Regions from separate parts of the Saccharospirillum sp. ABV4_185 genome, predicted to be linked through region 3. Evidence: predicted binding sites of a transcription regulator. Region 3 holds the regulator's gene; each other region holds the start of a gene.
What was found. The regulator sigma-54, encoded in region 3, starts transcription at its own class of promoters, with help from an activator protein. The targets are predictions, from matches to a motif close to TGGCACNNNNNTTGCTNT.
Positions count from the first base shown of each region.

Region 1: the regulator sigma-54 is predicted to act here: its motif matches at 4,517-4,534, upstream of glnK (P-II family nitrogen regulator).
Region 2: the regulator sigma-54 is predicted to act here: its motif matches at 5,280-5,297, upstream of glnL (nitrogen regulation protein NR(II)).
Region 4: the regulator sigma-54 is predicted to act here: its motif matches at 1,391-1,408, upstream of ACXAE6_RS03205 (ammonium transporter).

Region 1 covers NZ_JBSWUW010000001.1:1,063,240-1,070,804, reverse strand. The annotation lists gene ACXAE6_RS04855 (ABC transporter permease) at 1-357, shown strand, start outside; gene ACXAE6_RS04850 (ABC transporter permease) at 366-1,340, shown strand; gene ACXAE6_RS04845 (isopenicillin N synthase family dioxygenase) at 1,418-2,347, shown strand; gene ACXAE6_RS04840 (aspartoacylase) at 2,444-3,331, shown strand; gene ACXAE6_RS04835 (hypothetical protein) at 3,340-3,906, opposite strand; gene ACXAE6_RS04830 (accessory factor UbiK family protein) at 3,986-4,246, opposite strand; gene glnK (P-II family nitrogen regulator) at 4,686-5,024, shown strand; gene ACXAE6_RS04820 (ammonium transporter) at 5,058-6,323, shown strand; gene glnK (P-II family nitrogen regulator) at 6,482-6,820, shown strand; gene ACXAE6_RS04810 (hypothetical protein) at 6,886-7,239, opposite strand; gene ACXAE6_RS04805 (sigma 54-interacting transcriptional regulator) at 7,300-7,565, opposite strand, start outside.
Region 2 covers NZ_JBSWUW010000001.1:159,629-167,193, reverse strand. The annotation lists gene hisA (1-(5-phosphoribosyl)-5-[(5-phosphoribosylamino)methylideneamino]imidazole-4-carboxamide isomerase) at 1-381, opposite strand, end outside; gene hisH (imidazole glycerol phosphate synthase subunit HisH) at 414-1,031, opposite strand; gene hisB (imidazoleglycerol-phosphate dehydratase HisB) at 1,134-1,724, opposite strand; gene ACXAE6_RS00715 (acetyl-CoA sensor PanZ family protein) at 1,837-2,193, shown strand; gene ACXAE6_RS00710 (diguanylate cyclase domain-containing protein) at 2,162-5,278, opposite strand; gene glnL (nitrogen regulation protein NR(II)) at 5,531-6,610, shown strand; gene ntrC (nitrogen regulation protein NR(I)) at 6,597-7,565, shown strand, end outside.
Region 3 covers NZ_JBSWUW010000001.1:2,331,542-2,339,106, reverse strand. The annotation lists gene ACXAE6_RS10965 (BolA family protein) at 1-173, opposite strand, end outside; gene ACXAE6_RS10960 (MlaC/ttg2D family ABC transporter substrate-binding protein) at 285-947, opposite strand; gene ACXAE6_RS10955 (KpsF/GutQ family sugar-phosphate isomerase) at 1,107-2,078, shown strand; gene lptC (LPS export ABC transporter periplasmic protein LptC) at 2,078-2,644, shown strand; gene lptA (lipopolysaccharide transport periplasmic protein LptA) at 2,631-3,170, shown strand; gene lptB (LPS export ABC transporter ATP-binding protein) at 3,171-3,896, shown strand; gene ACXAE6_RS10935 (RNA polymerase factor sigma-54) at 3,958-5,502, shown strand; gene hpf (ribosome hibernation-promoting factor, HPF/YfiA family) at 5,650-5,955, shown strand; gene ACXAE6_RS10925 (PTS sugar transporter subunit IIA) at 5,958-6,413, shown strand; gene rapZ (RNase adapter RapZ) at 6,419-7,291, shown strand; gene ACXAE6_RS10915 (HPr family phosphocarrier protein) at 7,288-7,557, shown strand.
Region 4 covers NZ_JBSWUW010000001.1:736,433-743,997, forward strand. The annotation lists gene ACXAE6_RS03205 (ammonium transporter) at 1-1,325, opposite strand, end outside; gene ACXAE6_RS03210 (monovalent cation/H+ antiporter subunit A) at 1,765-4,563, shown strand; gene ACXAE6_RS03215 (Na+/H+ antiporter subunit C) at 4,563-4,928, shown strand; gene ACXAE6_RS03220 (monovalent cation/H+ antiporter subunit D) at 4,928-6,430, shown strand; gene ACXAE6_RS03225 (Na+/H+ antiporter subunit E) at 6,430-6,918, shown strand; gene ACXAE6_RS03230 (K+/H+ antiporter subunit F) at 6,912-7,181, shown strand; gene ACXAE6_RS03235 (Na+/H+ antiporter subunit G) at 7,203-7,565, shown strand.

The sequences.
Region 1 (7,565 bases), 1.3 Mb from region 3:
GGCGCTTTGGCCGGCTTTATGGCGCTGAACGTGGTGCAAGGTCAGGCGCACCAGATCAAGCTCAACCTGGTTAACCAGATGGGCTTTACCGGCATTGCCGTGGCTTTGATGGGGCGTAACCATCCGTTCGGCATTGTGCTGGCGTCGTTGATGTTTGGCTTTTTGACCCAGGGCGGCAGTGAGTTGCAGTTCGAATATTCCGTCGATGCGCGCATTGTGGTGGTGCTGCAGGGTCTGGTGATTCTATTCTCCGGCGCGCTGCAACATATGATGAAACATCCGATTGAACGGCTCTATCTGAACTACGCGCGGCGGCGTGATGCCAAAGCCGATGATCAACATCCAGCGGAGGCCTGATCATGGAATTGTTTAACAGCATTATCGTGATCCTCGACGCCACCTTGCGTAACGCCACACCGCTCATTTTTGCGGCTCTGGCGGGGATGTTTTCCGAGCGCTCTGGCATCGTGAACATCGCCCTGGAAGGCAAGATTCTGGTCAGTGCTTTCTTCGGTGCGTCAGCGGCTTATTACTTCGGTTCGCCCTGGATGGGTCTGCTGGCGGGGGTGTTATCGTCCATCGTCTTTGCCCAGCTGCATGCTTTTGCCACTGTGACCCACAATGGCGATCACGTGGTGTCTGGTCTGGCGATCAATATTCTTGCGGCCGGCCTGACAGCTGCCATCGGCAACTACTGGTTCAGTCAGGGCGGGAACACACCCAACCTGGCGTTTGGCGATACTCACGCCCGCTTTACGCCGATCACTCTGCCCTTTGCAGACCAACTGGCCGATGTGCCGATAATTGGCGGCATCTATTCCGAGTTAATCAGCGGCCATTATCTACTGGTTTACCTGGCGTTCGCAGCCGTACCGCTGTGCTGGTATATCCTCTTCCGCACCCGCTTTGGTCTGCGTGTTCGTGCTGTCGGTGAAAACCCTCATGCCGTTGATACCGCGGGTATTTCGGTGGCCAAGACGCGTTATCTGGCGTTGTTGATGACCGGTATTCTGGTGGGTTTTGCCGGCGTTTATTTATCGGTCGCGGTGACCGCTCAGTTCTCGCCCAACATGAGCGCGGGTAAAGGCTATATGGCGCTGGCGGCGTTGATCTTCGGTAAGTGGCGTCCGCGCACGGCGATGCAGGCCTGTTTGTTGTTCGGTTTGCTCGAAGCCATTGCCATTCGTAGCCAGGGCGCTGTCTTTATGGGTGTGGAAGTGCCGGTGCAATTGGTCGAAGCCACGCCGTATATCCTGACCGTGGTGTTGCTCGGTGGTTTTATTGGTCGCTCGGTGGCGCCCAAAGTGATCGGCGAGCCGTACGTCAAAGAACGCAGTTAACACGATAATAAGCGCCCGCCTTCAGGCGGGCCGATCCTATAAAAAATGGACGGCTGGACCGTCCTTGCGAGATGCTCATGAACACCATTCCCAGCCTCGACCTGAGCCGCTTTGATACCCATCCCGATGACTTCGTCCGTGAAATGGGCGAGGCTTATCAGGCCTGGGGTTTTGCTGGCATTACCGGCCACGGTATTGATCGTTCCGTTGTTATCGATGCGCTGCGCGCCTCGGAAAAGCTGTTCGCCCAGCCTGACGACATCAAGATGCAGTATTTCAAAGACAACGGCGGCACGCGTGGCTATACGCCCTTTGGCACCGAAATCGCCAAGGACGCTGAACACGTTGATCTGAAAGAGTTCTGGCACGTCGGCCGCGACATTGAAGGCGAACCGCCACACAAAGATCTGACACCCAATGTCTGGCCTTTAGAAGTACCTGAATTCAAGACCGCCATGCTGCGGCTCTATTCGGAGCTGGATGCGTTGTCGGTGACACTGTTGCGCGCCTTTGCGCTCTTTATTGGCGAAGATCAGCACTACTTCGACAACAAGGTAAACCACGGTAATTCCATTCTGCGGCCGCTGCATTACCCGCCGATCACCGACCCTAATTTGCCCAATGTTCGTGCTGGTGCGCACGAAGACATCAACCTGATTACCCTGCTGGTGGGTTCCGAGCAGGAAGGTCTGGAAGTGTTGAATAAGCGCGGCGAGTGGGTTGGCATCTCGATGATTGAAGGCACCATCATCTGCAATGTCGGCGATATGCTGCAGCGACTGACCAACCATGTACTGCCCTCGACCACACACCGGGTGGTGAATCCCAAAGGCGATGCCGGCAAGGTGTCGCGCTATTCCATTCCCTTCTTCGTGCACCCCAATCCGGGCACCTCTCTGGATGCCTTGCCGCAGTGCGTGACCGAGGATAACCCCAAGCGTTATCCGCCGATCACCAGCGACGAGTATCTGATGGAGCGACTGCGGCAGATTGGTCTGATCAAGTAAAGGCGGGCCGGGGTCGCTCAAACCGACCCCGGCCATTGAATCCCCGGGCGCGCTCGCCCATATTGGATGGCATCCGAATTCCTATTGAGGCGCTGCATGCCATCCATCAAACACGTCGCCATTACCGGCGGTACGCACGGCAATGAACTGACCGGCGTTTATCTGCTCAAGCATTGGCGCAATAACCCCGAACAGGTTTGTCGGGACAGCTTTGTTACTGAGTTGCATCTGGCCAATCCCAAGGCGAATGGTCATAACCGTCGCTATCTGGATCAGGATCTGAACCGCCAGTTTGGTTGGGATGATCTGAACGATCATGAGTTATGCGGCTATGAGCAAAACCGGGCGAAATCGCTGAATTCACTGCTTGGCCCAAAAGACGAACCACGGGTCGATTTTGTGCTCGATCTGCACACCACCACCGCCAATATGGGCGTCACCCTGGTGATTAAATCGGAGGATCCGCTGGTGACTGGCATGGCGTTTTACGCCAAACAATGCATGCCGGAAGTGACCTTGTTTTATGAGCCGGCGCAGCGGCTGGAAGATAATTTTCTGATTTCACTGGGCCGCAAATATGGGCTGCTGATTGAAGTCGGGCCGGTGCCACAGGGCCTGTTGCGCTGGGATGTGTATCAGCAGACTGAAGCGGTGACCGGTCATTGCCTGGATTATCTGGATGCGGTCAACCGTGGGGAGCCGCCCGAAGTGGCGACGTCAATGCCGGGGTTCCAGTTTGTGCGCAAGGTGCAGTTACCGGAAAACGAGCGGGGAGAAATTACCGCTATGGTGCATCCGAATCTGCAGGATGCTGACTATCAGCCGATTAAGCCGGGCGATCCGCTGTTTATCACCCTGGATGGAGAAACCTTGCCTTACGAAGGTGAAGAGATGCTATACGGTGCCTTTATCAACGAGGCGGCCTATTACGACCGCCACGTCGGTTTGAGCCTGATGCGTCCTTGCACCATAGAGCGCGGGTAACAGCCAGATTAGATCTGTCCGAACTGGAAACTCAGCACCACAGATGCACCGGACAAGTCATCATCGCTGACGCCATCCAGGTCGGGGTCGGTGGTCAGCCGATAGGCGCCACCGATACCCACTTCCAGAAAATCGGTCAGATTCACTTCCGCACCGACGAATACTTCGCTGGCCAGAAAGCTGCCGTTGTCTTCGTCGGTACCATCACTAAGAGACACCGATCCCGCGCCCAGCAGTAGCTTGGTTTCAACATGCACGACCGCATCGGGCCGATGGGTGTAGCCGATCAGCAAACCGCCGTAACCCATATCCAGCGTTTGGCCGTTACCCCACTCCGGCTCGTTAATCAGGCCATAACCGGCGCCACCGATCAGCAATGAATGCACGCCGGTGGTAAAGGTACCAGCGCCTTCGCCGCCGAGCATGATGGCGGTTTCATCTCCCAACTGACCGTACTTGACCAGCGGACCGCCATAGCCGCCGGAGCGGGCATTCTGCATATCGATCAGAGCATCCTTGGCGAAGGCAGGAAGACTGAGCATTGCCGCCAGGGGTAAAAGGATCAGTGCACGCATCGGTATATCTCCATAATAAGGCAGGGCGCCGGACTGAGCTTATCTTGCCGGCAATTGGCAATCAGCCCAGTGGTAAAAGTCACGATGAGGAGGAATCACTCAATTTGGCTTCCAGTTCTTTCAACTGGGTTTCCAGTTCAGCTAACTGTGTCCGGGTGCGTTCCAGCACCGCCTGCTGAGCGTCGAACTCTTCGCGGCTGACGACATCCAGTTTACTCAGTTGCGCTTGCACCAGGCTGCGCAAATTGGTGCGCAAGTCGTCACGCGCCTGCTGTCCCTGACTGAACAGGGCACTGGCCTGACGGCTGATTTGATCGAGCATATCTTCGGGTAATTTCATGGCACCTCCGTGCTCCAAAACAGGGCTGGAAACTGCAGTAGGCGCCGTTTCCAGTCTCACCAAATGGAGACTTGATTCAAATTTCTGTGGCAATGATGGCAACGCTATCAGCGCTAACCTCGTGATTTCTCTGGCCCTATACCGTCTTTGGGCAAATAGTGTGCACTGACGGCGCACAGCTTTTGTGCGCTGCACTTATTTTGTGCATCCAGCCCTCAATTCTTGACCCGACCTTTACGTAAATCCTTGATTCACCGCGCTAAACGGAGTTGGCACGGGCTTCGCTTTACCCCCTCGCACACGATTCCAATCGCAGCCAACCGTTGCGTTGGACATTGTAACTCGGGTGATTTCCGGTAGCACTGGCTGCGACGGGCGATCCCCTCGAGCCGGCGCTGTCAATTCAGTGCAACGGTGGAACGGAAAGGAGTGAACAAAAATGAAACTCGTATCAGCCATTATCAAGCCCTTTAAGTTGGACGACGTCCGCGAAGCGCTGTCTGAAATCGGCGTACAGGGCATCACCGTAACCGAAGTAAAAGGTTTCGGACGTCAGAAAGGCCATACCGAACTCTATCGGGGTGCGGAATATGTGGTCGATTTCCTGCCCAAAGTGAAAGTGGAAGTTGGTGTTTCCGACGAACTGCTGGACCGGGCAATCGAGGCCATTTCCAAGGCCGCCAACACCGGCAAGATCGGTGACGGCAAGATCTTTGTAACCCCGCTCGAACAGGCCATTCGCATTCGTACCGGCGAGACCGGCAACGACGCGATCTGAGCAAAAAATAAATAGCAATTGGAGACAAGGGTGATGCAGAACCAAATTTTTGAACTGCAATTTGCCATGGATACGTTCTATTTCCTGATCTGTGGCGCATTGGTCATGTGGATGGCCGCTGGTTTCGCAATGTTGGAAGCTGGCTTGGTCCGTGCCAAGAACACGACTGAAATTCTGACCAAAAACGTCGCGCTGTATGCGATTGCCTGCACCATGTACCTGATCTGTGGTTATCAGTTCATGTACGGCGGCGGCTGGTTCCTGTCGGGTGTTGAGACAGTGGCCAACTTCAGCGTTGAAGGTGCTTTGGCGGCTTCTGAAGAAGCTGGCTTCGACGGCGGCTCTGTCTACTCAGGCGCCTCTGACTTCTTCTTCCAGGTGGTGTTTGTGGCAACAGCCATGTCCATCGTTTCCGGTGCCGTGGCCGAACGTATGAAGCTGTGGGCCTTCCTGGTCTTCGCTGTGGCCATGACTGCAGTCATCTATCCGTTCGAAGGTGGCTGGACTTGGGGCGGTAACGAAGTCTTCGGCATGTACTCGCTGAATTATTCTGACTACGCCGGTTCCGGTATCGTTCATATGGCCGGTGCTGCTGCAGCGTTGGCTGGTGTTCTGTTGCTGGGCCCACGCAAGGGCAAATACGGCAAGAATGGCGAAATCAACGCTATTCCAGGTGCCAACCTGCCGCTGGCGACTCTGGGTACCTTCATCCTGTGGATGGGCTGGTTCGGCTTCAACGGCGGTTCTACCCTGAAACTGGGCGGTATGGCGGTTGCCAACGAAGTGGCTAACGTCTTCCTGAACACCAACGCTGCGGCGGCTGGTGGTTTGATCGCTGCGCTGATCGTCGCTCGCCTGTGGTTCAAGAAAGCTGACCTGACCATGGCCCTGAACGGCGCTCTGGCCGGTCTGGTTGCTATCACTGCTGAGCCGGCTGATCCGACTCCGCTGCTGGCGACCATCATTGGTGCCATCGGTGGTGTGATCGTGGTGTTCAGCATCGTTGCTCTGGATAAACTGAAAATCGACGATCCGGTCGGTGCCATTTCTGTGCACGGTGTTGTCGGTCTGTTCGGTATCTTCGCGGTTCTGTTGAGCGACAGCGATGCCACCTTCGGCGGCCAGCTGGTGGGTGCTCTGACCATCTTCGTCTGGGTGTTCGTTGCCTCCTTAATCGTCTGGGGCATCATCAAGGCGGTTATGGGTCTGCGCGTCAGCGAAGAAGAAGAGTACGAAGGCGTCGATCTGACCGAATGCGGTATGGACGCCTATCCGGAATTTACTGCCGCCAGCAAATAAGCTGCAGTAACTGAGCCGCAAGGCTCGTCCGAGTGAAGGCCCCATTTGGGGCCTTTCTTTTTTTGGGCCGTTGTTGCCGATGGAGCATTCTATTTTGTCGCGCTATCTGCATGGTTTATGCTTGAGGTGGGTCGTGACTACCTCTCAGGGAGAGTGCTATGAAACTCGTAACCGCAATTATCAAGCCCTTTAAACTCGACGACGTGCGTGAAGCCTTGTCTGAAGTGGGTGTACAGGGCATCACCGTGACTGAAGTGAAAGGCTTTGGTCGCCAAAAAGGCCACACTGAGCTGTACCGTGGCGCTGAATATGTCGTCGACTTTTTGCCCAAAATCAAAGTTGAAGTCGCTACTGACGACAACAAACTGGAATCCGTGATTGATGCGATTTCCAAATCAGCCAACACCGGCAAGATTGGTGATGGCAAGATTTTCGTGGCAGCGCTGGAACAGGTGATTCGCATCCGTACCGGTGAAACCGGTGAAGATGCTGTGTGACTGAGCTGTTGTTCAGCGAATAAAAAACCCGTCCATTGGACGGGTTTTTTGCATCTGGCATCGGTTTAACTGGTACGCGAACGCCGTGCCGCCCAATAGGCCGGCAGCTGGAAGCAGATAAAGCGAATGGTCAGGCCGGCCGCTGAAGCAAACAGATAGCCCGCTACATAAACCGGTCCGGTGACCTTCACCAGGGCGCCGCCAATGATGAAGTCCATAAACATCATCGCCGCCAGACCGAAGGCATAACCGCTGATCAGATAGCGATGGCCGGTGCGAAACAGAAAACCAAGTACCGTGCCAACAGCAGCAAAGCCAATCAGCAGTTGCATCGGTGACTGAGCAAATTGGGCACCCAGTTGCGCCATCATAAAAAGGCTGACGCCCGCTAAAGCCATGCGTTGTACGTTCGGGTTCATTGGCTGTCCTGCTGTGTTGTTATTATCGTCTGGCCGAGCTTAGCGCTGGCAGGGGTCGCCTCAATGCGACTTTGGTCGTGCCCCGCCGATCAGTCCGTGCTTGCGCAGTTGGCTGCGAAATTGATGGTAGGTCAAACCCAGCGACTCCGCAGCCTTGCCTTGATGGCGTTCATGGCGTTCCAGCGCCGCTTCCAATAAGCCGATTTCAAAACGCGCCACCTGATCATTAAAACTGCCTGCGGTCAGCGAAACGTCGGCGGAAGCGTTGCCCGGCCGCCAGGGTGAATCGAAGGGATCGAGCACCAGGCGATCAATGGCTTCGTTCT
Region 2 (7,565 bases), 2.2 Mb from region 3:
AACAATAATTTTTCCCGGAAAAGCAGCACAGGCTTCGCGTACAAAAGCCGGGTCTTTAACCGCAGCGGTGCCGATGATGCACCAGCTGACGCCGGCTTCGACGTAGGCTTCAATGATGTCGATATTGCGAATGCCGCCGCCAATCTGAATCGGCAACTGAGGGTAGCGACGTGAAATCGCAGCGACCACTTCGGCGTGCATCGGCTTGCCTTCAAAAGCACCATTAAGGTCGACCAGATGCAGCCGACGGCAACCGGCTTCTACCCAGCGACCGGCCATTTCGACCGGGTCGGAACCGAAGACGGTGGCGTCTTCCATGCGGCCTTGTTGCAGGCGCACGCACTGGCCGTCTTTTAAATCAATGGCGGGGATGATCAGCATCGGTACTCCTCATCGCTGTGTCGATACAGCTTTTATTGTTGGCCGTTCCAGCGGACAAAATTTTTCAACAATGTCAGTCCAGCGGGAAAACTTTTTTCCGGGTGGCACTGGGTGGCGAAAATATTGTCGCGATAAATCATTGCCGCAAACGTCGCATCGTATTCGCAGGTCGCTGCAGTGTATTCCGGGTGAGCATCAGCGTAGTAGGAATGCACAAAATAGAAACGATCGCCGCTGTTAATACCGGCCAATAAGGGGTGGTCGATGTTCAGTTCGACGTTGTTCCAACCCATGTGCGGCACTTTCATCGGCAGGCCCTGTTGGTCAACAGCACCATCGCGGAAGCGGCGCACTTCGCCATCAAAATAGTTCAGACAATCGATGCCGTTATTTTCCAGGCTGTGCGCCATTAACGCCTGCATGCCAACGCAAACGCCGAGCAGGGGTTTGCCGTCGCGCACGGCTTCATCGACCAGTAAGTCGACACCCTGACGACGAATTTCTGCCATGCAATCGCGAATCGCGCCGACGCCGGGCAATAAAATTCGCTCGGCTTCACGAATGCGTTCGGGGTTGTCGGTGACTTCGATATGAACGTTAGCGGGTGCAACGTGTTCCAGTGCCTTGGCCACCGAATGCAGGTTGCCCATGCCATAGTCGATCACGGTCAGCAGTGTGGCGCTCACGTTGCCCTCATTATTCAAAAAGTGATGGTGTTAGCCGGGCTTGGCGCCCGGCCGTTTGCGGTTGGCTTAGAGCACACCCTTGGTGGAAGGGGTAACGCCTGCCATGCGTTCGTCGGCCGACAATGCCATGCGCAGCGCCCGGCCGAAGGCTTTAAAGACGGTCTCCACCTGGTGGTGGGAGTTGGCGCCTTTGAGGTTGTCGATGTGCAACGATACCTGGGCGTGGTTGACGAAGCCCTGGAAGAATTCGCGGAACAGATCGACATCGAAACCGCCGACGCTGGCGCGGGTAAAAGGCACGTCGTAGAACAGGCCCGGACGACCGGAGAAGTCGATCACCACACGTGACAGGGCTTCATCGAGCGGCACATAGGCGTGGCCGTAACGGGTGATGCCTTTTTTATCGCCCACGGCTTTGGCCATGGCCTGGCCCAAGGTGATGCCGATGTCTTCGGCGCTGTGGTGGTCGTCGATGTGGTTGTCGCCCTGGCACAGAATGTCCAGATCGATCAGGCCGTGGCGGGCAATCTGATCCATCATGTGTTCGAGGAAGGGCATGCCGGTATCGAATTTGGCCTGGCCATCGCCATCCAGATTAATGCTGACACGGATGCGCGTCTCGGTGGTGTTGCGTTCGATCGTCGCCTGGCGACTCATAGGACACTCTCGAAATTACATTTTGGGTCGACGGGAGCGGGCAAGTCTGCGCCCGCTTGCGAGGCGCCAGTATATCGGTATGCTGCGCGCCAAACCACCCATGGAGGCCGTTATGCCGGTCACTGCACAGTCACTGACTCAACCCACTGAACGCGATCTGGCCGAGCTTGAACGCCTGGCGGCGGAACAGAGCGATTGCGCGTCATATCGTCGCGCCTGGCAAAGCTGGCTGGCCGATCCGGCATCGGTGGCGCTCATCGTTGCCCGCTTTAACGAACGCATCGTTGGCGTGGCCATGTTGCAGGATGACCTCATTGTTGGCTTTGCGGTGCGGGCGGCGACGCGGGGTCGCGGTGTGGGGAAGCGTTTGCTGGCGCTGGTGTTGGCCGATGCCGATTATGCGGTGGCCGCTGAAGTGAATACTGAGGTGCGTGGTTTTATCGAACGCTATCGTCCAGCGCTGCGTTAAAAGGCACCACCACGGCTTGGTTTTTGCCCTGGCTTTTGGCCGCATACATGGCCTGGTCGGCCTGGTTCAATAGCGCATCAACGGAGCGTGGTACGGTGTCACGATCCAGTTCAATAATGCCGACTGAACAGCCCAAACGGCGTTCGCTGGATAACTTCAAAGACTGGCCGGTAAAGCGCTTCAGCGTTTGTTGTACGGCCTTGGTGCTGCCGAATTGTTTCAGCAGCCGGCGACAGAATTGCTCCACCTGATCGGCGGTCTGGCCGGGAAAGAGAATAACGAATTCATCGCCGCCCAGACGCGCAACCAAATCTTCGGCGCGGCTGTGGTCATCGAGCGATTTGGCAAAACCCTGCAACACCTGATCGCCCAGATTATGGCCGTAGTGGTCGTTCAGGTATTTGAAATTATCCAGATCGAGAAACGCCAGGCAGAACCGATAATTCGAGTGCCGTCGGGTGCGCGATAACTCTTCTTCCAAGCGCGGATAAAGCGCCTGGCGGTTGATCAGTCCGGTCAGCATGTCGGTGGACGACAAATACTGCAGCTCGCGTTCGTGCATCAGTCGTTGAATGGCGGCGGCCAATTGCGCCGCCAGCATGGCGGTGGTGCGCAACACCGATTCTTCAAAACCCTGAGGGTCACGCGTCATCAACACCAGGTCGCCAAAGTCGTGCTTGGGCAGGCTGATCGAGTTGATGTAGAGCGCGCCGGTTTCAAAGCCTTCCATATCCAGATCGCGCAAATTCAGCAGCACCCGTCCACGGGTCAGCTTGTGCATCGCCAGGACCTGATGCAGCCGCTCGGCGTTGATGTCATCCAGGCCGTGGCTGTGAAAAGTGGGCGACATATAAGCCTGAGGCCGCAGTTCGATGGCGACGTAATCGCAGTCGAGGTGAGCGCTGAGCTGGCGGACCAGGGTTTCGGTCAGCCGGCCGGCGTCGGTGGCGGCATTGGCCTGAGCACTCAGATGCGACAGCAAGCGCGTATCACGCACCCGCTGTTGCAGCTTTTCCACCTCGCCTTCCAGTTCTGCCGACCGCAGCAGCGACACCACATCAACCGGTCGGCTCGACAACGCATTGGCCGAGCTCATGTCATGATTCAGCCAGGTCAGCTGTTGGCTGGGTTCGCCACGCGCATGGCGCACGATATCGACCTGATAGGCCGGTATTTCCAGCTCGGTTTCGATCTGGGCGTTCAGTCGCTCGGTCAATAGGGCTAGGGCGGCGCTGTCGTTCTCGGCGCGCGCGAAATACAGCGATAGGCACGAATGCAGCAATTCACCTTTGGCGCTGAGGTTGTGATGGCGGTGGTCAATCTCATGCAAGGTGCGTTGCGCCAGCACACTGTTGCCCTGATAAAAACGACACAGCGCCTGGTGCAACAATAAATCGTCGAGCGTGTGGTAGGGCAGGCTGCGGAAGCCGCGGCTGCGACATAAGCGAATGGCGGTGCCGAGCAGGCGGTCGCATTCCGGCAGGTTGGCGCCGACAAAATAAGCCCAGGCCAGGTTGTTCAGGGTGATCGCCACCTGATGATAGTTGGTGGTTTGTTGCAGTCGTTGCAGCGCCGCCTGAAAGGTATCGCGCGCGGCGGCCAGTTCGTTCTGGTTGAGTCGCAACCAGCCCAGGGCACTGAGCAATGGTACATCGTGGCTGGGTGAGTCGAGTGTTTCAGCCAGATGCAGCGCCAGATACAAACAACGCAGCGCGCGGTTGTGACGGCCGACGCGTGACGCCAGGGTCGCCATCGAATGCAGTACCTTGATCGCCGCGACCTTGTTGTTCAGCCGGCGGGCCCATCCCAGGCTGCCGACCAGCGCCTTGCGCAAATAGGTCAGTTCACTCGGGCTCAGGCTCGATGCCCAACTGACCTGAGCAAAGCGAAAGGCGTACAGGAAATCGTCGTTGCGCTCCATCGGCAGCAAGGCTTCCAGCCGATGCTGACTGGTCTCTGGCAGCCGCCGATGTTCCTGGCCATAGAGCAGGGCTTGCAGCAGCAGCCATTGGCGTTCGCGCAGCAGCCAATCGGCGTTTTGTCGCTCGACACTTTGCAACGCCGACTGAGCGTGTTTGATCATCTGCCAGGCATCGCCCAGGCGATATTTGTGCAGACCGCACCAGGCCAGCCGCAGATAAGCATCGAACTGCCACAGCGCATCACCTTCCTGACGCGCCAGTTCGAGCAACTCATTGAGCGCCGTGATGGCACCGTTGTAACGGTCGCTGTAGAACAGCGCCTCGGCTTCGAGCAGCAGTAAATCGTAGCGGTGATCGTTGACCAGAATGATCTGGCGTTCGTCCAGCATCTGGTTGATCTGGTCACACAGCGCCAGCGTTTCTTCGTGACACAGCAAGGCGTGGTTTTGCAGTGCCTGTTGAATCAGGGTGGGAATGCTCTCGCTCTTGATCGGGTCGAGCAGCGGCCAGTTGGGCAGGCTGCTGTTGCTCGGCGGCAGGTCGATCAACCAGCCCGCCTGGCTGACGGCATGGCCCGGCGGTGCTTCCTGGGCGATGTTGTCGACCAGCGGTAATTGGTCGGCATCGTTGGCGACCAGGATCATCACCTTAGCGGCCAGCGTCGGTCGTTGTCGGCCAAGCCATTGTTGCAGCGACGTGCTCGCCCAGTGACCACCGGTTAACGCAATCAACACCGGGCGCTCGGCGGTGAGCGCCGCCAGCAGCCGCACCAGATCGTCACCCATACTTAAGGATTGTTGAATAACGTGGTCTTTGAGCAACAAAGGCGGGCGGCGCAGGTAGTGATCGACCAGTAACTGGCGCCAAATGGTGCGATTGGGCGGGTAAATGTTGAGTTCGGCAAACCAACTGTCCAGATCGGACGGGCCGCGTTCGCTGTACAGGTGCGACACCACATCCAGCAGCGGGTAATAGCCATAAAAAGCCGCATCCGGACCGAGTTGATAATGAAAGCGACGCGGCGTCGGGTTGGGATGGAAACCATTCACCAAGCTGCCCAGGCTGGCACCGTTGGCATCAGCAAACAGCAAGATTTGTCCTTGCCCGCGGGCACTGAGTTGCCAGGCATTATCCAGCAGTCTGAGCGGGTACTTCTGATCCATCTGGCACACCGGTCGCGGATTGACGTTCGAGTATAAACGAAAGCCGGTAAGTTCGAACTTCGAGCAGTCCTCAGTTAATTCAACTCAAAACGCACCATTTTGGTTCGAATTTTTATCAATAAGAGCACTTTTGGTGCACTATAATTTTGAGAAGCCCCGAAATCGTGCATTAAATCTCTGCGTTCAATGGCCTGCTTCTTGCGTACAGCTGCCTGCGGCTCGCGAGCGCACTTGGATCCACAGGAATTTTTTGTGCCAGACACCGATTTTTTTCGCCAGTTGGTGGATCATCAGTTCACCGCTGTCATCCAACTGGACGACAAGCTGATCGTTGAACACGTCAACCCGTCGGCGGAGTTATTGCTTATCCGCTCGGGCAAGCAGGTGCTCGGCCAGCCCTTCTATGCACTCTTTGTGAACCCGACTGAGATTCGGGAAGTGCTGATGTCGGCGGTTGATGAAGGTACCACCTTGTCGGTGCGCTCGGCGCAGTGGCAATTGGTACACCGCGAAGCCATGACGCTCGATTTCATGGTGACGCCCTATATGGAAGACGAGCAGTTACATCTGATCGTCGAGATGTTGCCGGCCGATCGTGCCATGCGCATCAGCCGCGATGAGGGATTGATCGAACAGACCGAAACCACGCGCCATCTGGTGCGTGGTGTGGCGCATGAAATCAAAAATCCCTTGGGCGGTATTCGCGGCGCGGCGCAATTGCTGGCCAGTGAATTGCCCGATGCCTCCTTGCAGGAATACACCCAGGTGATCATCGAGGAGGCCGACCGGCTGCGCAATCTGGTGGATCGGATGTTGGGCAGCCATCAGGTGCCGAACAAGATGCCGGTCAATATTCACCAGATTGCCGAGCGGGTCTATTCGCTGTTGAACGTGGAAAGCGGCGACCGGATTGAACTGGTGCGTGATTACGACCCCAGTATTCCGGATATGGAAGCCGACGAAGCGCAATTGATTCAGGCGGTGTTGAACATTGCCCGCAACGCCCTCCAGGCGCTGCTGGAAAACGACATCGTTAAGCCGACCATCACCTTGCGCACACGCACGGTGCGGCAATTCACCATCCGTCAGCATCGCTATCGACTGGTGGTGCGGCTGGATGTGCTGGACAACGGACCGGGCATTCCGCCGGAAATGTTGGAGAAGATTTTTTACCCGATGATTTCGGGACGGCCATCGGGCACTGGGCTGGGACTGTCCATCGCCCAGCAGATTATCAATTATCACGCGGGCGTGATTGAGTGCGATTCAGTACCGGGTTCGACTCGTTTTAGCGTCTATTTACCTTTGGAGGGGCTCAATGAGCAGTCTTAATCGCGTCTGGATCGTCGACGATGATCGGTCAATTCGCTGGGTACTGGAGCGAGCCTTTGAAAAGCAGGGCATCGACAGCCGCAGCTTTGAAACCGGTGAAGCGCTGTTACGCAAGATCGACCAGGATCCGCCCGATGCCATCATCAGCGACGTGCGCATGGAAGGCATCGACGGTCTGGAACTGCTCAGCCGCATTCACGATCATCATCCTCAGGTGCCGGTCATCATCATGACCGCCCATTCCGACCTGGACAGCGCTGTGGCGTCTTTCCAGGGCGGTGCTTTCGAATATCTGCCCAAGCCGTTCGATGTCGAAGAAGCCGTCTCGCTGGTCGAGCGTGCCATCGAACACACCCGCCAAAAGCAGGCGTCGGCCGAGCCAGCGCCGGCCTTGGGTAACACCGAAATCATCGGTGAAGCGCCGGCGATGCAGGAAGTGTTTCGCGCCATCGGCCGCTTGTCGCAATCGAATATTACGGTGTTGATCAACGGTGAATCGGGCACCGGTAAAGAGTTGGTCGCGCACGCTCTGCACCGTCACAGCCCGCGTCGTGAAAGCCCTTTTATTGCCTTGAACATGGCCGCCATTCCGCGCGATTTGATGGAATCGGAATTGTTCGGTCACGAAAAAGGCGCCTTTACCGGTGCTCAGGGGCAGCGCCGGGGTCGCTTCGAACAGGCCGATGGCGGCACGCTCTTCCTCGATGAAATCGGCGATATGCCGTCAGAAACCCAAACTCGTTTGTTGCGTGTGCTGGCCGATGGCGAGTTCTACCGAGTCGGGGGTCATACCGCTGTTAAAGTCGATGTACGCATCATCGCGGCGACGCACCAGAATCTGGAAAACCTGGTTAAAGAAGGCCGTTTCCGCGAAGACTTATTCCACCGACTGAATGTCATCCGTATCCATCTGCCGCGTCTGGCCGATCGTCGTGAAGACATTCCGCGCCTGCTC
Region 3 (7,565 bases):
GCAATTTTTTCGTTCAACACGCCGTAGATCAGCTGCTGACGCTGAACCGGACGCTTGCCGGCAAAGAGATCACCAACGGCACGAACAGAAAATTTGGCACCTGCACCGTCGACGTCGAAGTCGACATCCGGCAGGGCCGCGACCAGCATAGCTTTCACATCGTCGGCTGACATAGGTCTCTCTGCGTTGAATCCGATAAAAAGGGGTGGCGATTATACGGAAAGCGAGCGTAAATCGAAATGGAGAAACGGAGGTCGACCGACCTCCGTTTTATCGTGCGGTGTTTATTGAAATTGACTGGCTTCGAACGATTCGGCGGTGATGCGCTCCCATTCGTCGATGGTTGCGTCCAGATCACCACCCTGCTCGCGGTAGATCTGGTCAAACTGGGTTTTGAAGGTCACCCCCAGATTGATGCCGTTAAAAATCACGTTCTGCATTTTCCAGCCGTCAGAAGCCTGACTGTAGTAGACGCTCTGTACCATCGGGTAACGCTGGCCCTGCGGTGATACCGCTTCCAGCCGGACCCGGGTGTTGCGCACGCTATCGTCGTCATTGTCCTGATCGTCCACCAGACGCACTTCGAAGGCGCCAAAGTTATAGAGGCCACCCGCGTAGGTATTGATCATCGAACGCTTGAACACTTCCAGAAAACGCAGTTTCTGTTCATTGGTCGCGGTTTGCAGCGTATCGCCCATAATACGACTGACGATGACGGTGTAGCCGATCAAAGGTTCCAGCACCTCGGATACTTCATTCAGATAGGCCTGGCGATCACCGGCGTCGCCGCTGTTGTATTTCTCGACAACGGTCAACACCTGCTCAACACCGTCGATCACGCTCTGCTCGGCCGACTGACTGGGAGTAAAGGTCTCAGCCATCACTGTTGTGCTCAATGACAACCCAACACCGATCAACAGGGCCGACACCCTTCGCATGACACTCATTCATTTCTCCTTTCGGTATGCGCCACCTATTCTAAGGGCGAAGCGCTTTGGGTGCGAGATGCCAAAGGTCAGCAAAGATGATGCCGTGCACAGTTTAGACAGATCAGCTTTGTGGTAATCTAGCCCGCCAGTTCAGAACCCTTGGACAAGAAACGGTCTATGCACGCAACGATCAATTACCTGGAATCGGCTCAACGCACGCTGCGCCTGGAGATCGAATCTCTGCAATCGCTGGGCGCTCATCTTGATGCCGGTTTCGAACGCGCCTGTGATCTGGCACTGGCTTGTAAAGGTCGGGTTGTGGTCACCGGCATGGGCAAGTCAGGCCACGTTGGCAACAAGCTGGCCGCGACCCTGGCAAGCACCGGCACACCGGCCTTTTTTGTCCATCCCGGTGAAGCCAGCCATGGCGACATGGGCATGATCACCGGTGACGATGTGGTCATTGCCCTGTCCAACTCTGGCGAGTCGAACGAAGTCATCACTCTGATTCCACTGATCAAACGCCTCGGCGCCCGGCTGATCGGCATGACCGGCAACCCCAACAGCACGTTGGGTCGCTCTGCCGACGCCCACATTTATTGTGGCGTCGAGCAGGAAGCTTGTCCGCTCAATCTGGCGCCGACGTCGTCGACCACAGCAACCATGGTCATGGGTGATGCCCTGGCCATTGCGCTGCTCGAGGCGCGCGGCTTTACCGCCGACGACTTCGCCTTCTCTCATCCCGGGGGCAGCCTGGGACGCAAACTCTTGTTGAAAGTCGGCGACATCATGCACCGCGGCGACGCCTTTCCGGCCGTCGCACCCACCACGCCACTGCGCGATGCGCTGCTGGAAATGACCCGTAAAGGTCTCGGTCTGACCACGATTGTCGACGACAACGGCCAACTGCTCGGCGTCTATACCGATGGCGATTTGCGCCGCACCCTGGATGCTGGCATCGACTTGCATAAAACGCCGATCGCCGACGTGATGCATGCTGGCGCCAAAACCATCTCGTCCGAACACCTGGCAGCCGAAGCGCTGTTTGAAATGGAATCGCGCAAGATTACCGCTCTGGTTGTCGTTGATGCAGACCGACCGGTCGGCATCGTTCATATGCACGATATTTTGCGTGCAGGTGTGGCCTGATGCCTCGATTGCGTACGGTTCTGCCCATCGCAACCGCGCTCCTGGTGCTGGCCGCTATTATCTGGTGGCACCCGGCCGAAGCACCGCCGAGCTTCAATACTGAATTACAACTGCCGGAAGACCCACCGGATCTGTTTATCCGCACCTTCCAGCAGACCCGCTATGACACCAGTGGCCAGCCGAGCCTTTACACCGTGGCCAGCTCCTTTGCCTATTACCAGGACAGCGGCAACAGTCAGGTGACGGTCCCCACCGTGCGGCTGATTCGCGACAACGGTCCCGACTGGACCATCCGCTCCCAGGCCGCCACGCTGTTCAGTAATGGCGACGTTATCTTCGAAAATGCCGTCAGAGTGCATGAGCTGAGCGACCTGGCTCGCTGGGAACTGGCAACCGACTGGCTGCAGGTGACCGAAAATGGCGACTTCGTCAGCACACCTGAGCCTGTTAGACTCACCCAGGGCCCGCAGGTGGCCACAGGCGTGGGATTCAACGCCGATCTAACGACGGATGATCCCGTCCTTACTTTGCAATCCGAGGTAGCCATTCATTATGAGGTCGACTGATTCCAAGCGGCGCTGGCACAAGGCCTTGACCGCCGCCGCACTGTGCCTGTGCAGCAGCGCCGCTTTGGCACTGCCCGGAGATCGCGATCAGCCGATGACCATTCAGGCCGACCAGGGCGCTTTTCGCAGCGGCAGTGGCGAAGCGCATTTTCAGGGCAACGTTCACCTCAAGCAGGGCAGCCTGGAAGTCTGGGCCGATACCCTTGATGTCACCCGCGACCCGGCCACCGGTGTGATTGAATTTCTCGAAGCGCGTGGCGAACCGGCGCGCTACCAGGAACAGCCGGATGTTGGCGAGCCGTTGATCCATGTCGAAGGTCAGCGTATCGAATACCGGCCGCAGCAGGACATCATCATCACCGAAGGCGGCGGGCGCCTGGAGCAGAATGACAGCCAAATCACCGCTGAATACATCCAATACAATCTGGTTGAAGAAACGCTCAGTGTGCGCTCGGTACGCAGCCAGACAGAAAATCCTGAAGCGCCTCAGGCAACCTGGATCATCCAGCCAGGAGCGGTGGACTGAATGAGTTTATTGCACGCTAAACACCTGGCCAAAAGTTACCGCAAACGCCCGGTGGTACGCGATGTCAGCCTCAGCGTGGAGCCTGGCCAGATCGTCGGTCTGCTTGGCCCCAATGGCGCAGGGAAAACCACCTGCTTCTATATGATTGTTGGGCTGATTCCTGCCGACAATGGCGAGGTCTACGTCGGCGATACCGCTGTCACCAAACTGCCCATGCACGCCCGGGCTCGTCACGGTATCGGTTATTTGCCTCAGGAAGCGTCGATCTTTCGCAAGCTGAGTGTCGCCGACAATATTCTCGGCGTGCTCCAGACGCGCAAAGAATTGTCGCGCAGCGAACGCCATGATCGGTTGGAATCGCTGCTCGATGAGTTCAACATCAACCACATCCGCGACAGCCTGGGTATGGCGCTGTCCGGTGGTGAGCGACGCCGCGTAGAGATCGCCCGTGCCCTGGCCATGGAGCCGGCGGTGGTGTTGCTGGACGAACCCTTTGCCGGTGTCGACCCGATTTCCGTAGGCGACATCAAAGGCATCATTCATCATTTGCGCGATCGCGGCATTGCCGTATTGATCACCGATCACAACGTCCGTGAAACGCTCGATATCTGTGAAAAAGCCTATATCGTTGGCAACGGACATATCATCGCTGAAGGAACAGCTGAGGATGTACTCAACAACGCCACCGTGCGTGAGGTATATTTAGGCGACCAGTTCCGGCTATGACGGCAATATCCCCGTCAGGACTCGTTGTAATTAACAGGCCCAAAGGCGTATTAACACCTCTATGAAGACCTCCTTACAACTTAAAATGAGTCAGCAGTTGACGATGACGCCGCAACTGCAGCAAGCCATTCGTCTCCTGCAACTGTCGACCCTGGACTTACAACAGGAGATTCAGGAGGCGTTGGAAACCAATCCCATGCTGGAAGTTCGCGAAGACGACGGCGGCAACAGCAGCGATGGCGAACATGGCCATGCCAACACCAGCGAATCACATAATGGCGATTCACTGAATGGTGATGCTCTCAATGGCGACAGGGCCAAAGCCGAAACTCTGATCGACAATTCCGACAATCGCCAGGAAATGGAAATTCAGGAACACATTCCGGATGATCTGGCGGTTGATTCGTCCTGGGACGACATCTACACCCACACGCCAACCAGCCATGGTTTGCCCTCCGGCGATGACGATTTCAATTTCGAAAACGTCTACGGCACCACCGACTCGCTTTGGGATCATCTGAACTGGCAGCTCAATCTGACCACCATGACCGATCGCGATCGACTGATCGCCGAAGCCATTATTGAAAGCGTCGATGCCGAAGGTTATTTGCAGTCCAGCCTCGATGAAATTTTTGAAGGCCTGGACAAAGAATTGTCCAGTGAAGACGACCCCTTGGAAATGGACGAAGTGGAAGCGGTACTGCGCCGCGTTCAGCATTTCGACCCCGCCGGCGTTTGCGCCCGCGATCTGTCCGACTGTCTCAGCATTCAATTAAACCAATTGCCCGAAGAAACCCCCAGCCGACAGGAAGCGCTTAAGATCGTCAAAGATCATTTGGACCTGCTTGGCGCACGCGACTACGCCCAACTGATGCGCAAAACGCGACTAAAAGAAAACGACCTGCGCGACGTTATTCTGCTGATTCAAAGCCTGAACCCGCGACCGGGCAACCAGATTGAAAGCGGCAAAGACGAATATGTGGTGCCCGATGTCATGGTGCGCAAAGACATCAAAAACAATCGCTGGCTGGTTGAGTTAAATCCGGACATCGCGCCCAAACTGCGCGTCAATGCATCCTACGCTTCGATGGTAAAACGCGCCGATAATTCCAGCGACAACACCTACCTTAAAGATCATCTTCAGGAAGCACGCTGGTTCATAAAAAGTCTGCAAAGCCGTAACGAAACGCTGCTAAAAGTGGCGACTAATATCGTTGAACATCAGCGCGGTTTTCTCGAACACGGTGAAGAGGCGATGAAGCCGTTGGTGCTGCATGATGTGGCGCAGGCGGTCGACATGCACGAATCGACTATCTCACGCGTCACCACGCAAAAATACATGCACACACCGCGCGGTATTTTTGAGCTGAAGTATTTCTTCTCCAGCCATGTCAGCACCGAAGGCGGTGGCGAATGTTCGAGCACCGCCATTCGCGCCATCATTCGCAAACTGGTCGCGGCGGAAAACCCGCGCAAACCGCTGAGTGACTCCAAGATTGCCACCCTGCTTGGCGACCAGGGCATCAAGGTCGCCCGACGCACCATTGCCAAGTACCGGGAGGCCATGCACATACCTCCGTCAAATGAACGTAAGAGTTTGATTTAGATCAGATTTTCGAACGACTGCAGGCTTGAAGTAGCAGCCTCTCACCGCAAAGATTGAATCAGGAGCTAGACTGAAATCAGGGATAGCACTCAAGGAAGCCGGCCGACATCATGGCCTGAATCATTGTCACTGCATGAGGAGCGGACTATGCAAGTCAACATCAGCGGTCAACACGTCGAAGTTACTGAAGCTCTGCACGACTATGTTGCCTCCAAGCTGGAAAAACTGGAGCGACACTACGATCAGATTGGCAACGTCCAGGTGACGCTCAGTATTGAAAAAAATCGGCAAAAAGCGGAAGCTTCGCTGAACATCAAAGGGGCTCAGTTGCACGCCGATGCTGCACACGATGATTTATACGCCGCCATTGACATGATCACTGACAAACTCGACCGCCAGTTGCTCAAGCACAAAGAAAAAACGGTCGACCGCATGCACGGGAACTCTCGTTAACCATGATTCAACTGGACCAGGTCCTCTCATCCGAACGCGTCTATACCGGCGCGTTCGGTGTCAGCAAGAAACGCGTTCTGCAGAGTCTGGCCGAACGCTTGGCGGCTTCACTCGATGGTGTTGGTGAAGTCGATCTTTTCGATCAGCTGATTGCCCGTGAGCGCCTGGGTTCCACCGGTTTAGGCCAAGGCATTGCTGTACCGCATTGTCGTCTGGCGCAGATTGAACGCCCCATCGCCGCGCTCGCCAAACTCGACGAAGCCATCGATTTTGAATCTCCCGACCGCAAACCGGTCGACCTCTTGTTCGTGCTGGTGGTGCCTGAAGCGGCCACCGACGATCATCTCAATTTACTGGCCGCTGTGGTGGAACGATTCAACGACAGCGCCTTGGTGAAATCACTGCGCCAGGCCGCCGACAGCCAGACCCTTTATCAGCAATTTATTCAGGGCCTCTGATCGCCATGGCGCATCCCGATTTCCGGCTGGTCATCATCAGCGGACGCTCAGGGTCGGGCAAGAGTACCGTTCTGAACGCGCTTGAAGACGCTGGCTTTAATTGCATCGATAACCTGCCACCAGCCTTGTTGCCGGAACTGGTTCACTGGATGACCGCCAGTACTGCCCAGCCGGACGTAGCGGTCTGTATCGATGCCCGGGTCGCCTCCGATGCCATCAATGGCTTGCCTGCAATCCTTAAATCCCTGCCGCAAACGCTGCAGCCGGACATTCTTTATCTCGATGCCGAAGAAACCATACTGCTGCAACGCTTCTCCGCCACGCGGCGCAAACACCCGCTGACCAATGCCGATCGATCCCTGGCCGAAGCCATAGCGGTGGAAGGCGAACTGCTGGCGCCGGTGGCTAATCTGGCCAGTCTGAAAATCGATACCAGCGGTTTGTCGTTGCAGGAGTTGCGCGACCAGGTACGGCAACGGCTGATCGACAAGCCCGGCGGCATCGCCTTGCAGTTTTTATCGTTCGGCTTCAAACACGGCGTGCCTCGTGATGCCGATCTGGTGTTCGATGTACGTTGCCTGCCCAATCCCTATTGGGACAAATCGCTGCGCATGTTCACCGGTAAGGACGAACCGATTCAGAACTTTCTGCGCGCTTCACCGGCGGTGACCGAAATGTTTGAAGACATCCGTCGCTTTCTCGACCGCTGGTTGCATCAGTACGAAGCCAACCAGCGCTCCTACCTCACTGTGGCAATCGGCTGCACCGGTGGTCAGCACCGCAGTGTTTTTCTCGCCGAGCAGCTGCATCACACCTTTGCCAGTGGCAACGCCAACGTTCAGCTGCGCCACCGCGACATGGGAAACGATCAGGCGTGATTCAAGAACAACTCACCATCATCAACAAACTGGGGTTGCACGCTCGCGCTGCTGCCAAACTGGTCGGCGTAGCGGGTAACTATGAAAGCCGTATTACGCTGAGCAAGGATGACCGCGAAGCCGATGCCAAAAGCATCATGTCAGTAATGATGCTGGCCGCCAGCCAGGGCACCGACCTTGATGTGGAAATCGACGGCCCGGATGCAGCCGAAGCCTGGACCGCCATTCTGGCGCTGGTGCAGGATCGTTTTGGCGAAGACGAATAACGGGCTTG
Region 4 (7,565 bases), 1.6 Mb from region 3:
GCAGCGCCAGCGCCACTGTTATCGGGTTTATAAGCCGGGACGGCTTCTGGATAGGCTTCCAGCGGTACTTCCACCAGATCGAGACCGGCAATTTCTGCCTTAGGCGGTACGCGCAGCACACCAAACTTGGCCATGATCAGCGACAACACATAGCCGGGAATAAAGCCAAGAGCGGCCATCACGCCAGCACTGGCCAACTGACCAAAGAAGCTGACGTCCGGGCCATTCACATTCGGATAACCGGAGAAAATACCCAGGCTGACCACGCCGATCAGGCCACCGATACCGTGCACCGAAAAAGCGCCGACAGCGTCGTCCAGTTTGAACTTCGAGGTGATGAATTTATCGGCCAATGGCGTGACTACACCACCAAGAATACCGAGCAAAAATGCCAGCGGCGGGTAATACAAGTCGAGGCCTGGCGCGGCGGAAAAAATACCGGCCAGCGCACCGGACATCATCCAGAACGGCTGACGGGTAATACAGTAGGCACCGATGATGCCACCGGAAAACGCCATCAGGGTATTAAAGCTGACCGCGGATAAAGTGGTCGGCGTGCCGAAGATGGTGGTCCACTGGGCGCCAGTGTTGTAGATGATGCAGCCACCCAGGAAACCGAAGAAGCCAACGATGATCAGCATCAAACCGATAATACTCATCGGTGCGCTGTGACCTTTAATCATCACCGGTGTACCGTCGGCTGCAAAACGACCGATGCGCGGACCCAGATTGATGATCACACCCAGCGCAAAGAAACCGGCCACCATATGCACACAGCCAGCGGCGCCGAAATCGTGGAAGCCCCATTTGGTAGTCAGCCAACCATCGGGATGCCAGCCCCAGGAGGCACCCAGAATCCAGACGCCGGAACCAAGAACAATCGCCAGAATAATAAAGGCACTCATGCGAATGCGTTCAATCACCGCGCCGGAAAAAATCGACGCTGTGGTGGCGGCGAACAACACGAAAGCACCCCAGAAAATTCCGGTGCCGTTATCGATCAGGTTAGGACCCATGGCCGACAACCAGGGTACACCACCGGTACCGGCTTCGAAGTCGGGAATAAAGCCGCCGTACATGGCCAGATAAATCCACCAGCCGAAAAAGAAAAACGTCGGGATAATAAAGGCGAAGGCGAGGATGTTTTTCACGCCCGACGCCAAGGCATTTTTCAGCCGTGACGCACCCATTTCATAAGCGAGAAATCCCGCGTGAATAATGACCATCAGCCCTGTACACCACCAATAAAAAACTTCCATATTGATGGTGCCGGACATTTCGATCATCGCCTGTAATTGTTCCGGGGTCAGTGCCATTTCCGTCATACCGAGTTCCTTTTGTGTGAGCACGGTGAGGACACACCGCCAATGCCTACGACCGACAGCCGAGCAAAGCAATAACTGCGCCCTGGATTAAAAAGCGGTTAGAAAGCAAACACTTAAGCTTTTCCCGGGTCGTCAATGCACCGATTCAGGCACTAGGGTGAACCCCGATCGAATGGCTCTGGCGCCTTTGCAGTGCATAACTTTGATGGTTTGCATGTAAAGGCGGCTTTTGGAATTTAAGCAACGGGATCAGACAGTGACCCGCTTGCACGCACATCCATGCCGGATAACAACTTTGTGAAAGCGTTCACCAATCTGGACGCTTCTCCAGGGGTTGGCTATTCTCAATGGCCGTTGAACACTGAACGATGCTGGTCACTGTTAGATCGCGCACTGAGCCGATAACAGTCACCGCCCTACGCTTTGGAGCTTGCGTTCGATGAATTTGCTTTGGATACCACTGTTAACCCTGATCGGCACAGTGGTTCCGCCGCTGACCATTCGCTTTGGTCGTAGTGCCTGTGCTTTTTTCACTGCTCTATTGCCTGCGGCGGCGCTGGCTTTGGTGTTGTCCAATCTGCCCGCGGTTTTCGCCGGTGAAACCCTGGTTTCAACCATCGACTGGGTGCCGCTGCTGGGCCTGTCGGTATCGGTGCATCTGGATGGTCTGGCCTTGCTGTTTGCCATCCTGGTGCTGGGCATTGGCCTGCTGATCATTCTCTACGCCCGCTATTACCTGTCTGAACAGGATTCCATGGGCCGCTTCTACGCCTATCTGATTCTGTTTATGACCGCCATGCTCGGCATCGTGGTGTCGCACAACCTGATTCAGATGTGGGTGTTCTGGGAGTTGACCAGTCTGTCCTCCTTCCTGCTGATCAGTTTCTGGCATCACAAAACCGAGGCCCGCAAAGGCGCGCGCATGGCGCTGACCGTCACCGGTATGGGTGGCCTGGCGCTGCTCGCCGGTGTGCTGTTGATCGGCAAAATCGTCGGCAGTTATGAACTGGGCGATGTGCTCGCCAGCGGTGATCTGCTGCGTGACCACGCGGCCTACCCGATCATCATTGCGCTGGTCCTGCTCGGCGCCTTCACCAAGTCGGCGCAGTTCCCCTTCCACTTCTGGCTGCCCCATGCGATGTCGGCACCGACGCCGGTCAGTGCTTACCTGCATTCGGCCACCATGGTTAAAGCCGGCATCTTTTTGATGGCGCGCTTTTATCCGGTGCTCGCCGGCACCGAACTGTGGTTTTTGGTGGTCAGCCTGACCGGCTTGCTGACCATGCTGCTCGGCGCCTATACCGCCTTGCTAAAACACGACCTGAAAGGTTTGCTGGCTTATTCGACCGTCAGTCATCTGGGTTTGATCACCCTGTTGTTGGGCATGGGTTCGGATCTGGCTGCGGTGGCGGCCGTCTTTCATATCATCAACCACGCGGCCTTTAAGGCATCGCTCTTTATGGCCGCAGGCATCATCGACCACGAATCCGGCTCGCGCGATATGCGTCAGTTAAATGGTTTGTGGAAATACATGCCCTACACCGCGACGCTGGCGATGGTGGCGGCGGCGGCGATGGCCGGGGTGCCGTTATTGAATGGCTTCCTGTCCAAGGAGATGTTCTTCGCCGAAACACTGCACCAAAGCTCGCTCGGTTCATTGAGCTGGATGATTCCGGTGCTGGCGACCATCGGTGCCGGTTTCTCAGTCGCTTATTCGTTACGCTTTATTCACGATGTGTTCTTCAATGGCGAGCCGATCGATCTGCCCAAAACCCCGCACGAGCCACCGCGTTACATGCGCTTGCCGGTGGATGTGCTGGTCGCACTCTGTTTGCTGATTGGCATCTGGCCGGCGCTGGTGGTCGGTGATTTGTTGGCCTCGGCGTCGCTGGCGGTAATCGGTGGCGATAAGCTGCCTTACTACGGCCTTTATATCTGGCACGGCTTTAACCTGCCGCTGCTGATGAGCGGCCTGGCCATGGCCGGTGGCGCTTACGTCTATATCAATCGCCATAAGTTGTTTCAGTTCCAGGCGCAGTTCCCTGAGGCCAACGCCAGTTTGATCTTCGATAACAGCGTCAAATGGCTGATGCGCAAGTGCGCGGCCATCCAGGGCTGGTTCGATAACGGCTCGCTGCAACGCTACACCTTCTTCCTGGTGGTGCTGGCGCTGATTCTGATGGCCGCGCCGCTGTTTAACCTGAACGCCACCGCCGGCCTGAAACCGCAGATTCCGGTCGATGCGGTGATGCTCTCCGGCGCGGCTCTGCTGGCGTTCTGTTCGCTGGCGACCATCATCTGGCATCGCCAGCGACTGGTGGCGCTGCTGATGCTGTCGGTGGTGGGGCTGATCGTGTCGCTGGCCTTCGCGCTGTTCTCGGCGCCGGATTTGGCGCTGACCCAGCTGTCGGTCGAGGTGGTGACCATCATTCTGCTGTTGCTGGCGCTCTACTTCCTGCCGCAGAACACGCCCAAGGAATCGTCGCCAAGACGGGTAGCGCGTGATCTGTCGCTGGCGGCGTTGATCGGTGGTGTTATCGGGACGCTGAACTACGCCCTGCTGACCCGGCCACTGGACAGCATCTCCGATTATTTCCTGGCCAACGCCAAAGAAGGCGGCGGTGGCACCAACGTGGTCAACGTCATTCTGGTCGACTTCCGGGGCTTCGATACGCTCGGTGAGATTACCGTGCTCGGCATTGCTGCGCTGGGTATCTACAAGCTGATTTCACGCATGCGGCTGTTCAAACCGACCGGCGATTCCAGCGGTCGTCCCTGGGCCGAAGACAAGCATCCGATGATGCTGGCGGTGATCTCCCAGGGCTTGTTGCCGCTGGCGCTGCTGGTCTCGGCTTACATTTTCCTGCGCGGTCACAACCTGCCTGGCGGCGGCTTTATCGCCGGTCTAATCACCTCCATTGCGCTGATTCAGCAGTACATCGCTCACGGTGTCGACTGGGTCAAAGACCGGCTCAAGCTGGATTACCAGAAGGTGATTGGCAGCGGTCTGTTGATCGCTGTGCTGACTGGTCTGGGTGCCTGGATCTGGGACCGGCCGTTCCTGACCTCCTGGCACGATTACCTCTACTGGCCAATCATCGGCAAGTTTGAAGTCGCCAGCGCCATGGCCTTCGACCTGGGCGTCTACCTGACCGTCGTCGGTGCCACCTTGCTGATCCTTGCCAACCTGGGCCAGCTCACCACCGGTGAGCGCGCCCGCGAGACGGAGCATCAATAATGGAAGCGGTATTCGCTTTTTGCGTCGGTTTGATGACCGCCTGCGGTGTTTTTCTGACCTTGCGCGGACGCACCTTTCCGGTGGTCGTCGGCATTACGCTGTTGTCCTACGCGGTCAACCTTTTCCTGTTTTCCAGTGGTCGTTTAACCATTAACGGCGCGCCGATTCTGGGCAATGGCAGTTACGCCGATCCACTGCCGCAAGCGCTGGTGTTGACGGCCATCGTCATCGGCTTTGCGATGACCGCCTTTGTGGTCATCCTCGCCATTCGCGCCCGCGCCGACCTGGGTAACGATCACGTCGACGGCACCAACCCGCCTTCGGAAGAACCCGCCAGTGCGGTCGCCGACAAGGAGAAGCGTTGATGTCTCATCTGCCGATCCTGCCCATCCTGATTCCACTGTTGATGGGCACTCTGATGTTGCTGCCACCGCTCGGTGGCGGTATTCGCCGTCAGCGCACCACCAGCGTGATCAGCCTGCTGGTGTTGATCGCAGCGGCTTTCCTGCTGCTCCAGCAAAGTCTGATTCAAAGCCAGATTTATGTGCTCGGTGACTGGCGTCCGCCGTTCGGCATCATCCTGGTGGCCGACCGTCTGTCGGCACTGCTGGTGCTGCTGACCTCGGTGCTGGCGTTCGGCGCCCTGCTCTATTCCCTGGCTGGCGACGACAATAAGGGTAAGTATTTCCACTCGCTGTTTATGTATCAGTTGATGGGCATCAACGGCGCCTTTCTGACCGGCGATATTTTCAACCTCTTCGTCTTCTTCGAAGTGCTGCTGATCGCCTCTTACGCCTTGTTGATTCACGGTGGCGGCAAACAAAAAACCCAGGCGAGCGTGCATTACGTCACTCTGAACCTGATCGGCTCGGCGTTCTTTCTGTTCGCGCTGGGTATTCTGTACGGCACGCTGGGCACGCTGAACATGGCCGATATGGCGTCGCGTGCGGCGGGCCTGTCACCGGGCATGCGCATTCTGGCGCAGACCGGCGTGCTGTTGCTGCTGCTGGTGTTTGGTCTGAAAACCGCCATGCTGCCGTTGCATTTCTGGCTGCCACGCACTTACTCAGTGGCCAGCGCGCCGGTAGCGGCGCTCTTTGCCATCATGACTAAGGTGGGCATCTACGCCATCTTCCGCATTCACACCGTCGTCTTTGGCGCTGGTGCAGGCGAACTGGCATTCGTTGCCGTGCCGTGGATCTGGCCGCTGGCCATCGGCACCATAGTGGTTGCGTCCGTCGGTGCGCTGGCAGCACCGACGCTGCGGCTGCTGATCGCCAATCTGGTGTTGATTTCCGCCGGCACTCTGCTGCTGGCGATTGTCTTGCTGAACCCCGAGGCCTTTATCGCCGGGCTCTATTATCTGGTACACACCACCTTGGTGACCGGCGCGCTGTTTTTGCTGGCTGATCTGATTGCCACCCAGCGCGGCCAGGCGTCAGACCGCTTTGTCGTCAGCCGTCCCATGGCGCAAGCACCGGTTCTGGGCGCGCTGTTCTTCGTGGCCGCGGTCACCGTGGTCGGCCTGCCACCGCTGTCCGGCTTTATCGGCAAAGCCCTGCTGCTGCAAGCCGCCGATACCGCCACCACCATGGCCTGGGTGTGGAGCACTATCCTGCTCAGCAGTCTGGCCGTTATGGTGGCGCTGTCGCGCGCAGGTACCAATCTGTTCTGGCACTTGTCGGGTTCCAAACCCAGCGGTGAAAAAGCCGCGCCGGTGCAATTGGCGGCCATTATTTTGCTGTTGCTGGCATCGCCGCTGCTGGTCATTTTCGGTGGTTCAGCGACCGAGTTTGCCGCTGGCGCCGTGGCGCAGATGGAAGCCATCTATCCCGATGTCCAGCCGCTGCTGGAAGGAGGTCGCTGATGAACCGCCTGTTGCCCCATCCCTTCCTGAGTCTGATTCTGTTTGTGGTCTGGTTGCTGTTGAACAACTCCATCGCCCCGGGCCATATTCTGTTAGCCGCGATTCTGGCGTTGGTGATTCCCAAGCTGACCACACCCTTGCAGAAAACCCATCCGACCTTGCGTAAACCGGTATTGGCAGCGCGCTATGTACTGATGCTGTTGTGGGACATTGTGTTGTCCAACGTCGAGGTAGCCATTCAGGTGCTCGGTCCGCTGCGCAAACTGAATCCGGGTTTTATTGTGATCCCTCTGGATACCACCGAGCACCTGCCGGTGACCTTGCTGGCGTCCAGTATTTCGCTGACGCCTGGCACCGTGAGTGTTGAGGTGAGCAAAGATCGCAGCCATCTGTATGTGCATGTGTTGAACCTGGATGATGAAGCCAAGACCATCGCCACCATCAAGCAACGCTATGAAAAACCGCTCAAGGAGATGTTCGGATGCTGACGTTGATCGTGCTGATCTGTTGCGCCCTGGTCGGCCTGGCGCTGCTGCTGAATCTGTATCGGCTGATCCAGGGACCGAGCGTGCTCGACCGCATTCTGGCGCTCGATACCATGTACATTAATTCCATCGCGCTGATCGTCTTGCTGGGGCTGTTTTTCGGCTCACCACTGTACTTCGAAGGCGCCCTGCTGATTGCCATGCTCGGCTTCGTCAGCACCGCTGCGCTGTGCAAATATCTGTTGCGCGGCGACATCATCGAATAACGCAAAGGACGGATTAGCACCATGAATGCTGTCACCGAATGGATCGTAGTAGCGCTGCTGCTGTTAGGCTCAATTTTTCTGCTGGTCGGTTCCATCGGCCTGGCACGGCTGCCGGATTTTTTCACTCGCCTGCACGCCCCGACCAAGGCATCGACGCTGGGTATAGGTGGGATGTTGATCGCATCCTGTATTTATTTCAGCTTCGATCAGAACGGTTTGAGCGTGAAAGAACTGGTGATCACCCTGTTCCTGTTGATCACCGCGCCAATCACCGCGCACATGCTGGCCAAGGCGGCGCTGCACCAAGACAGCGAACCGCTGGAACGGACCCGCAATACCAACCTGACTTCCGATGCCAAAGAACGCGATAATCCGCAGTCATAA